3 regions of the Chryseobacterium joostei genome follow, and region 2 is predicted to be linked to each of the others. Evidence: riboswitches for the same ligand, from Rfam matches in the RefSeq annotation. Region 2 holds a riboswitch; each other region holds the start of a gene.
The links. Region 2 has a riboswitch for S-adenosylmethionine ahead of EG359_RS17040 (alpha/beta fold hydrolase). Riboswitches for the same ligand answer to the same signal wherever they lie in the genome.
Positions count from the first base shown of each region.

Region 1 (3,287 bases), 150 kb from region 2:
AAAGGTGATGTTGCTTTATTCTTTGGTCTTTCTGGTACTGGAAAAACTACTTTATCTGCGGATCCAAAGAGATATCTTATCGGTGACGATGAGCATGGATGGGATAATAACGGAGTATTCAACTACGAAGGAGGATGCTACGCTAAAGTTATTGATCTTTCAGAAGAAAAAGAACCGGATATCTTTAGAGCAATCAAAAGAGATGCACTTCTTGAAAACGTTGTCATCAACAATGGAGTAGCAGATTATACAGACGGATCTATTACTGAAAATACAAGAGTTTCTTATCCAATCTATCATATCAATAAAATTGTATTACCATCTAAGGCTGGTCATGCTAAGAAGATCGTTTATCTTTCAGCAGATGCATTCGGAGTACTTCCTCCAGTTTCCATCTTGAATGAAGATCAGGCTCAATATCACTTCCTTTGCGGCTATACATCTAAATTAGCTGGAACTGAAAGAGGAATTACAGAACCTCAGCCATCTTTCTCACCTGCATTTGGTGAAGCGTTCCTTACCTTACACCCAACAATGTACTCTAAAACCTTGATTGGTAAGATGAAAGAGCACGGAGCTAAGGCTTACTTAGTGAATACAGGTTGGAATGGTACAGGAAAGAGAATTTCTTTAAAAGATACAAGAGCAATCATTGATGCAATCATTGACGGATCTATTGATAATGCTCCTAAAACTCAGGTTCCAATTATGAATCTTGAAATTCCTACTGAACTTCCAAACGTTTCTGCAGGTATCCTAGATCCTAGAGAAACTTATGAAAATGCTTCTGACTGGGAAGAAAAAGCAAAAGATCTTGCTTCAAGATATATCAAGAACTTTGAACAGTATTGTGATACTGAAGAGGGTAAAAGATTAATCCCTTCAGGACCTCAACTACAGGAGCAAACAATCTAATAGCATTGTTTATATAGATAAAAAAGCCTCATCATTGATGAGGCTTTTTTGATTTTTCAGGCAGATTATACAAATTTTGCGAACAATATTTTATGCATATAAAGTTATAATATTCAGTAACATTTTGTGAATCCTTTCAATCCTTTATTTGATTTACTTTAAACTTAATAAAGCCAACCTGTATCCATCCATTCCAAATCCGGACAAAACCGCATCAGTATTAGCTGCAGTTACAGATTTTTGTCTGAATTCTTCTCTTTTGTAAATATTACTGATGTGAACCTCAATCTTAGGTTTGCGAATGTTCTTTAAACAATCAGCTATCGCATAAGAATAATGAGTAAATGCTCCGGGATTGATCACTACGGCATCGAAATCATCCTCCTGAAGTCTATTGATGATTTCTCCTTCAATATTAGACTGGTAATATTTTAATTCGTGAGAATGAAACTCAGATTTTAAATTCTCCAAATAAGCTTCCATGGAAACTGTGCCATAGATTTCAGGTTCTCTTGTGCCTAGAAGATTTAAATTAGGCCCGTTTATAATCAAAACTTTCATTCTATAAAATTAAAAAGTTTTTTTAATTAAAGCTTAAAAATTCTGTAAGTCTTTGATTTTTGCCAATTGAATTATATTTAATGATATTTGTCATATTTAAAAAATTGATAATTTTTGCAACTCCTTATTTTAATGGCTTTTAATATAATCTTATGTTAATTTTTGAAAATTTATCATGAAAAAATAATAAGTCTACTTGTTTTGTAGACTAAAAGTTTATAGCTTTGCAACCATATTTCGATCGGCTTATAAAGAAAGATGGAGGGAACTGACCCTGTGAAATCTTGACAACCTGCTTCGTGTAAGGTGTTACATTCAGCCTTTAAAGGAAAAATAAGCATTTGGTTTATCGTATTTATCGATGCCCTTTGCTGACTTTTCTGCAAAGGGTAAAATTTTAATATATGATAAATAAAATTGATTATGATTAATAAAAATTTAATTAATTCTAAAGTTTGGATTCCACCGGTTGCTGCATTTTTCTTGGGAATTGTCAGCGTAAGTGCGCAGAATTCCAAGCCGAAAAAAGATACACTTAAAGAAAAGGAGATTGATGAAGTAGTGGTGGTAGCCTATGGAAAAGCTAAAAGAAACAGCTATACCGGTTCTGTGGCAACTCTTTCTGGGGATAAGATCAATAACAGACCTATCACCAATATTACAAAAGCATTGGATGGGCAGATTGCCGGAGTTCAGACTACAGGAGCTTCAGGACAACCGGGAGCGTTATCTACTATTCGAATCCGAGGAATTGGTTCGGTAAGTGCTTCCAGTGATCCCTTATTTGTTGTTGACGGAATTCCTTTTGACGGAAATATAAATGCAATAAGCCCTAATGACATAGAATCCATCAGTGTTTTAAAAGATGCTACAGCAAGTGCATTATATGGTTCAAGAGGTGCGAACGGGATTATCATCATTACAACAAAATCCGGTAAAAAAGGAGAATCAAAAGTTAATCTTAATATTAGTCAGGGATTTTCTGGAAGAGCCGTAAAAGATTACGAACAGGTGAATACAGACCAGTATTTTCAATTATACTGGGAAGCTATGAGAAACGGATATCAGTCCGATAAAGTGAATGCACAGCAGGCAGGGCAGATGGCAACGGATAATATTGTTTCAGCTCTGGGAATTAACCCGTATGGAGTTAATTATTCAAAGCCTGTAGGAACAGACGGGAAATTATTGCCGGGAGCAACTCCTTTATGGAATGATGACTGGAGGGATATTTTGCAAAGAGTAGCTTCCAGAAATCAGGTGGATCTGGATATTAGTGGTGGAAGTGAAAAAAGTAACTATTTCTTTTCATTGGGGTATCTTGATGATAAAGGAATGGCCATTGAGTCTGGGTTTAAAAGATACAATACCAGATTAAAGATTAATTCTGAGGTGAAAAAATGGTTGAATGTTGGGGTGAATTTAAGTTACACAAATAGCCTTCAGCAGGCTCCAACCTCTTCGGATTCCAAGGCTAGTAACATTATCAATGCTGCGAGATTTGTTCCATCATTTTATCCTTACTATGAAAGAAATGCAGACGGATCTTATGTACTTGATGCTGATGGAAACAGAATTTATGATTTCGGAAAATACAGACCTACTGTAGCTCTTCAGAATCAAAATGCTGCAGCAAGTCTCCCTTTAGATAAAAATGAAAATAAAGAAGATAACTTTTCGGGGAAAGGGTTCATGGAGTTTACATTCTTTCCGGAATTGAAGTTCAAAACCAGCTTTTCTGTTGATTTAGTTAACTATAACGGACATTATTATACCAATCCGCTTCTTGGACAAGGAATTGATACTGGAGG
Region 1 covers NZ_CP033926.1:3,581,663-3,584,949, forward strand. The annotation lists gene pckA (phosphoenolpyruvate carboxykinase (ATP)) at 1-915, shown strand, start outside; gene EG359_RS16285 (type II 3-dehydroquinate dehydratase) at 1,069-1,476, opposite strand; SAM riboswitch class I at 1,720-1,816, shown strand; gene EG359_RS16290 (SusC/RagA family TonB-linked outer membrane protein) at 1,900-3,287, shown strand, end outside.
Region 1: linked by a shared signal. The riboswitch ahead of EG359_RS16290 (SusC/RagA family TonB-linked outer membrane protein) and the one ahead of EG359_RS17040 (alpha/beta fold hydrolase) in region 2 are both predicted to bind S-adenosylmethionine.

Region 2 (3,287 bases):
CACCAATATTATCCAGCCCAAGGAAACCACCACCGAAAATATTATTTCCGTTTTTATCCTTTCTGTTCACCCACCATGTAAAGTTCAGAAGAAGTTTTTGGAATACTTTCTCCAAAAACAACAAATCGGGTTTGCCGTTATTTTTCTCATCAATCTTAAAAACCCTGAAGCAGGACCATGCATGTACAGGAGGATTCACATCACTCATATTCCATTCATAGGCAGGAAGTTGTCCGTTAGGATGCATATACCATTCCTTGGTAAGAAGTAAAAGCTGTCCTTTGGCAAATTCTGCATCAATGATGGATAAAGGAACACAATGGAATGCCAGATCCCAGGTTGCGTACCAAGGATATTCCCACTTATCAGGCATGGAAATAATATCTTTATTGTGAAGATGATTCCATTCCGTATTTCTTACATATTCATTAAAGTTTCTGGGAGCCTCAAAATTAGGATCACCTTTCAGCCACTTCCCGATATTGTAGTGATAAAACTGCTTATTCCAAAGAAGTCCGGCAAAAGCCTGCCTTTGAACATTCTTTTCATCTTCATTGGTTGTATCGTTTTGAACTTCGCTATAAAACTCTTCAGTTTCAGCTATTCTGGTTCTGAATATTTCATCAAAATTTTCAAAAGGTTCATCACTTTCATTAGGACATAATCTGAATTCAAAAACCTTGGATTGCCCGCCTCCGATAAATTCATCAATCAGAAAAGACGCCTTGGTGCCTCTTTTTTCAGGATTTACTGTATTACTTTGATGAATAATAAAATCATTGATCCCATCTTTAAAGTAGGAGTTTTCTGCTTGGGGCGTTCCATATAACTTTGGAGTATTGGTTTCATTATCACAAAATATACTTTGAGCATTTGAATTTCTTGAATACAACTTTTTAATGGAAATGCTATCGTGTCCAATATCAATACTTCCATCATGGGAAGCATTCATCTGTGCTTTATAAGTGTTATAGCCCCATTTCCAGTTATTTCTGAACCAGGCAGTAGGCGCCACTACAATGGGAGCGTCGTTTTGGCTTCGGTTGCAAATAGTAACTCTGGCCAGAATATCATTGTGATCAGCCTTGCAGTATTCAATGAAGATGTCAAAATACTCATCATGGTCAAAGATTCCCGTATCGAAGATCTCATATTCCGGTTCCTGTTTACTGCGTCGTCCATTTTCGGCAACTAGATCATCGTACGGAAATTCATTAATAGGATATTTGTAAACCATCTTCATATAGCTATGAGTAGGCGTATTATCCAAATAATAGAAGATTTCCTTGATATCTTCGCCGTGATTTCCCTGTGGATTACTCAATCCAAAGAAACGCTCCTTTACAATTTTATCTCTTTTATTCCAGAATGAAAAAGCAAAGCAGAATAATTGCTTTACATCGGAAATTCCGGCAATACCTTCTTCTCCCCAACGGTATGTATAACTTTCAGCATTATCATGATTGGTATAGTTCCATGCATTTCCATTGGTGCTGTAGTCTTCACGTACATTTCCCCATTGCCGGTTGCTTACATAAGGTCCCCAGTTTTTCCATTTGGTATCTTGTAATCTTTCTTTTTCGGCGATCATATATCATCATTTTCCATACGAAGTTAGTTTTTTTGCAAAATAATTCCAATTCCCTCCATCTGAATAATTATTAATATGGTCTTGAAAGACTTGTGTTTAAGGGCTTTTTTAAATATTAAATTAATTTTTTTTTGATTTTAAAAGAAAAGAACTACCTTTGCATCATTCGTTCATTCAAATATTGAAAATGTTATCAAGAAAGGTTGAGGGATTAGACCCTATGAAACCTTAGCAACCCTTTGCGCAAGCAAAGAAGGTGCTACGTTCTACCAAAATTATTTTGGACAGATAACTTACTGAAGTTCTTTTCAGCCATTTCTTGTGGCATTTTCAATTGTATTAAAATAATAATATAATAGAATTGAAAACAGAACTAAACTATATTAATCTTTCGTATCAAACCTATTCCCAAAAGGAATACAATATCTCGTTAAGCTATGAGCTTTTCGGGAAAGACCTGTTTACAGCACCTGTTATTCTAATTAATCATGCCTTAACCGGAAATTCAAACGTATCCGGAGAGAAAGGATGGTGGAAGCAGCTGGTAGGAGAAAATCAGATCGTTGATACAAATAAATATACTGTTCTGTGTTTCAACATCCCCGGAAACGGATATGATCATTTTTTAATTGAAGATTATGAAAACTTCACCCCATCAGATATAGCCAATATATTTCTGAAAGGGCTGGAAGCTTTACATATCAAAAAACTATATGCCATTATTGGTGGCTCTCTTGGTGGAGGAATTGCATGGGAAATGCTTGCAAAGCAGCCTAAGCTTGCGGAAATCTTTATTCCTATAGCATGCGATTACAGAACTCACGATTGGCTTCATGCGCAATGTCTGGTTCAGAAATTTTTATTGAATGATAAAGAAGAACCATTACAAAAAGCAAGAATTCATGCCATGTTGTGTTATAGAACTCCAGAATCTCTTAACGATAGATTTCAAAATAAGTACAATCAGGAAAAGCAACGCTTAGAATCAGAAGACTGGTTGGTTTATCATGGCAATGCATTAAACGAAAGGTTTAGTTTACAAGCATACAGGCTAATGAACCATCTGCTGATGAATATTAATGCTGATGAAGCCGCGCTGGAGAAAATAGAAGCACGAATGCACATGATCTCCGTAGATACAGACTTATTCTTTCCTGCTTCTGAAATCCGAATGTGTTTTGAGAACTTAAAAAAGAAAAAAGAGAATATTTCTTATCACGAGATCCAATCTATGCAGGGGCACGATGCCTTCCTAATGGAATATCAACAATTAAATAATATCATAAAAAACATTTTATAGAGTAATGAAAAATGCTAACGAAATAAAATTTTTAAAGAACAGATCAATCGTCAAATTTGAAGGAGAAGATTTCCTGGGAGAAATCGGTATTGACGGACGAATTTTTAAAGCGCTTACTTTAGCGCGTATCAGTGTAGGAGTAATCTCTCAGCAAGCCATAGAAAACGGAATTTCTATTTTGGTTCAGGAAAATGACGCAGAAAAAGCAGTCGCTTGTCTTATAGATGAATTTGAAGCAGAAAGAAAATCAGGAAAAGTATCACAAATCTATAGTATTAATAATGTTTCTGTCATTGGGTTTGTAGCAGAAGACTTCAATAAAGTTTTTGCTGAACTGGCCAGAAACAACGTTTTCCCATTGCTTTTAAACCAAGTAGCAGGAGAAAACAGAGTGAA
Region 2 covers NZ_CP033926.1:3,735,630-3,738,916, forward strand. The annotation lists gene EG359_RS17035 (MGH1-like glycoside hydrolase domain-containing protein) at 1-1,591, opposite strand, end outside; SAM riboswitch class I at 1,779-1,886, shown strand; gene EG359_RS17040 (alpha/beta fold hydrolase) at 1,953-2,891, shown strand; gene EG359_RS17045 (ACT domain-containing protein) at 2,896-3,287, shown strand, end outside.

Region 3 (3,287 bases), 750 kb from region 2:
TGGTTGTGTTACTTTTACATATCAGGGGCAGCCTGTAACTTATACTACGGTACGTGGCGGAGATGGAAAAGTTTGGCTTCGACAAAACCTTGGAAGCTCAAGGGTTGCCAATGCAATCAATGATGCAGAATCCTATGGAGATTTATTTCAATGGGGAAGATGGGATGACGGGCATCAGTTGAGAAATTCATCTACAACATCATCCCCCGCTGTTAATAATCCAAAAGGGGTACAGGGTATAAATTCTTATATTACTGGTAGTCCTGCTTGGTGGGAAACAAATGCAGCTGATGATAAATGGATAGGATCCAACTTAGCAGATGTATCAGAGACCGTTGGTATTGATCCTTGCAGGGCAATAGGCCCAGAATGGAGACTACCCACACAGGCTGATTGGGCAAATATTCTCCCAATTGAGGGGATTACGAATCCTACAAAAGCTTTTGAAGGAAGTCTAAAATTGCCGATGGGAGGATTTAGAGGTTCTGAGGGAGGCTTTACATTTGTAGGACAAAGAGGTTATTTCTGGAGTTCTAATGCTACAGGAACAGGTGCAAAATATCTATATATAGGAGCCACAGTTACCAATGCAGCGGCAGGCGCACCAAGATGGCAGGGAGCATCCGTAAGATGTATTAAAATAACTGCAGGATTAGGGACTTCAGAAACTCATATCAATCGTTCAACCCCTGATGTTTACCCCAATCCTACCAATGGAATTCTTATGGTAAAGACGGATTCCGGAATTGAGGGAGTAAAGGTTGTAAATGCTGTTGGACAAAGAGTTCCCGTTTTGTTTTCAGATAATCAAATCAATATGAATGGACTTTCGCAAGGGTTATATATGATTGAGCTAAAGTTAAAGAACGGCCAGTCTGTCTTTAAAAAAATCATGAAGAAATAATAATTTCTCAGGATTACAATCAATAGATCTTTAGAATTTTCGTTCATACAAAATAGTTCATTACAATTACTTTTATTGAAAAGCTCATGAAATTTTTCATGGGTCTTTTTTCTTATTGGTGCAGGCGTGCCTTTTTTTGGATATTTAAAAAAATACTCTACCTTTGCAGTAGATTTATCAAGAAAGGTGGAGGGATTTGGCCCAAAGAAACCTTAGCAACCGACACAATTCCAGAAGTGTAAAGGTGCTAATTCCAACCCGATGGGGGAGATAAGTGAAGTCAATATTCTTATATGAATTCCATTTCTTGAAGTCTTGTGTATCTGCAGCATGTTCTGTGGAGAAATAGTATTAATTGGCAAGAATAAAGATGAAAAAACTAAGTATAGCTGTATTACTGCTTGGGACAATTTTAACTGCAGCCCAGGAGCAGGAAGAAAAAGGAAAACAAATTGAGGATATTATTATCGTAGGAAACCGAAGTGCTAAAAGGACAAAACTGGATACTCCGGTTCCTGTAGATGTTATTAATATTGATAAAATTCAAAAATCATCACCGCAAATGACTGCTCAGGATCTCCTGAATTATGTTATTCCGTCCTTTAATTCTGTAAGGCAATCTGCTTCCGATGGTACAGAACATATTGATCCTGTAACCTTAAGGGGAATGGGTCCGGATCAGGTATTGGTATTGCTTAACGGGAAAAGAAGGCATACAACCTCTTTGGTGAACTATCAGAATACAGTTGGGAATGGTTCTGTGGGAACGGACCTAAGTACTATTCCTATCATTGCCATCGAAAAAATTGAAGTTTTGAGGGATGGTGCTGCGGCACAATATGGTTCAGATGCCATTGCAGGAGTTATCAATATCATCCTTAAAAAAAATACCGGAGCTTCAGCAAGCTTAACCTATGGATTAAGTGGAAGAAATGATGGAGATACCTATCAGGCTGGTGTCAACTATGGTGCATCTCTTGGAAAAAATGAAGGTTTTGTGAATCTCTCACTACAGCTAAGCCACAGAGGAAAAACAACAAGAACTCAAAACCATGACCTTGATATTTTCGGAAATAATTTTGCTTATGAATTTGCTGATAATCCGGATATTGCAAGAAAAAATGATGATGATATCATCAAAGAAAGAGGACTGACACGAGATGATTTCAATTTTCAGGTTGGGGATGCGCAAATCAGGCAAGGACAGTTATTTTTCAATTCAGAATATCCTTTGAATGAACAATTTAAACTGTATTCATTTGGTGGTTTTAGTATCAAAGAAGGAAATGGATATGGTTTCAGAAGACTTCCAAGCGAAACCTCGAATGTAGTTTCATCAATCTATCCTAATGGTTTTCAGGCTGTCTTAGGCTCTCAGATCTATGATATTTCCTATGCTGTAGGAGCAAAATATAATGTGAATAATTGGTTGATTGATCTAAGTAATACATTGGGCAGCAACACATTCAACTATAACATTAGTAATACCAATAATGCTTCCTTAGGAGCAAAATCACCCACTCGTTTTTATGCTGGAGCGCATAGTTTCCTGCAAAATACAGTTAACTTGGATGTTTCCAAAAATATAAAGAATTTCAATATAGCATTTGGTGGAGAATTCAGATTTGAACAATACCAGATTAAGGCTGGAGATGAAGCTTCTTATGCCCAATATGATGTCAACGGAAACATTGCTGTGGACGGATCTACAGTGAGCGGAGTAGGCGGGGCACAATCCTTTATTGGTTTTTCTCCACGTAATGTGTTGAAAAAGGACAGGCATTCAACGGCGGTGTATGCTGATTTTTCATATGATTTAGATAAAAAACTAAATATAGATGTTGCTGGAAGATTTGAAAACTATTCAGACTTTGGAAATAGCCTGAACGGAAAACTGGCAATAAGGTATGAGTTTGTAAAAAATTACGCTGTAAGAGCTGCTGTGGGAACGGGGTTTAGAGCACCATCACTTCAACAGCAGTATTTTAACAATTCCTATGCAGATATTTCTACTACCGGTTTGAAGATTGTTACCAAGGGAATTTTTAATAATGACAGTAAGGCGGCTGAGGTTCTTAATTTTGACCGTTTAAAACAGGAAACTTCGGTTAACGGAAGTGCCGGATTTACGTTAAAACCGGCAAAAGGATTGTTCATTACAGTAGATGGATATATCATTAAAGTAAAAGACAGAATTGTTATTACCGGAAATATTACAGATCCAAGACTATCAGATCCTAATGTGGTAGGGAAAGGAAATGAGGTAGAAAGCGGACGATTTTTTGCTAATGCCATAGACACGGAAACCAAAGGGGTAGATGTTGTGGTTTCCTATGATTGGAAATTAGGTGGAGGAAATTTGAATGTAAACCTTGCCGGAAAT
Region 3 covers NZ_CP033926.1:2,985,604-2,988,890, reverse strand. The annotation lists gene EG359_RS13565 (T9SS type A sorting domain-containing protein) at 1-904, shown strand, start outside; SAM riboswitch class I at 1,076-1,181, shown strand; gene EG359_RS13560 (TonB-dependent receptor plug domain-containing protein) at 1,275-3,287, shown strand, end outside.
Region 3: linked by a shared signal. The riboswitch ahead of EG359_RS13560 (TonB-dependent receptor plug domain-containing protein) and the one ahead of EG359_RS17040 (alpha/beta fold hydrolase) in region 2 are both predicted to bind S-adenosylmethionine.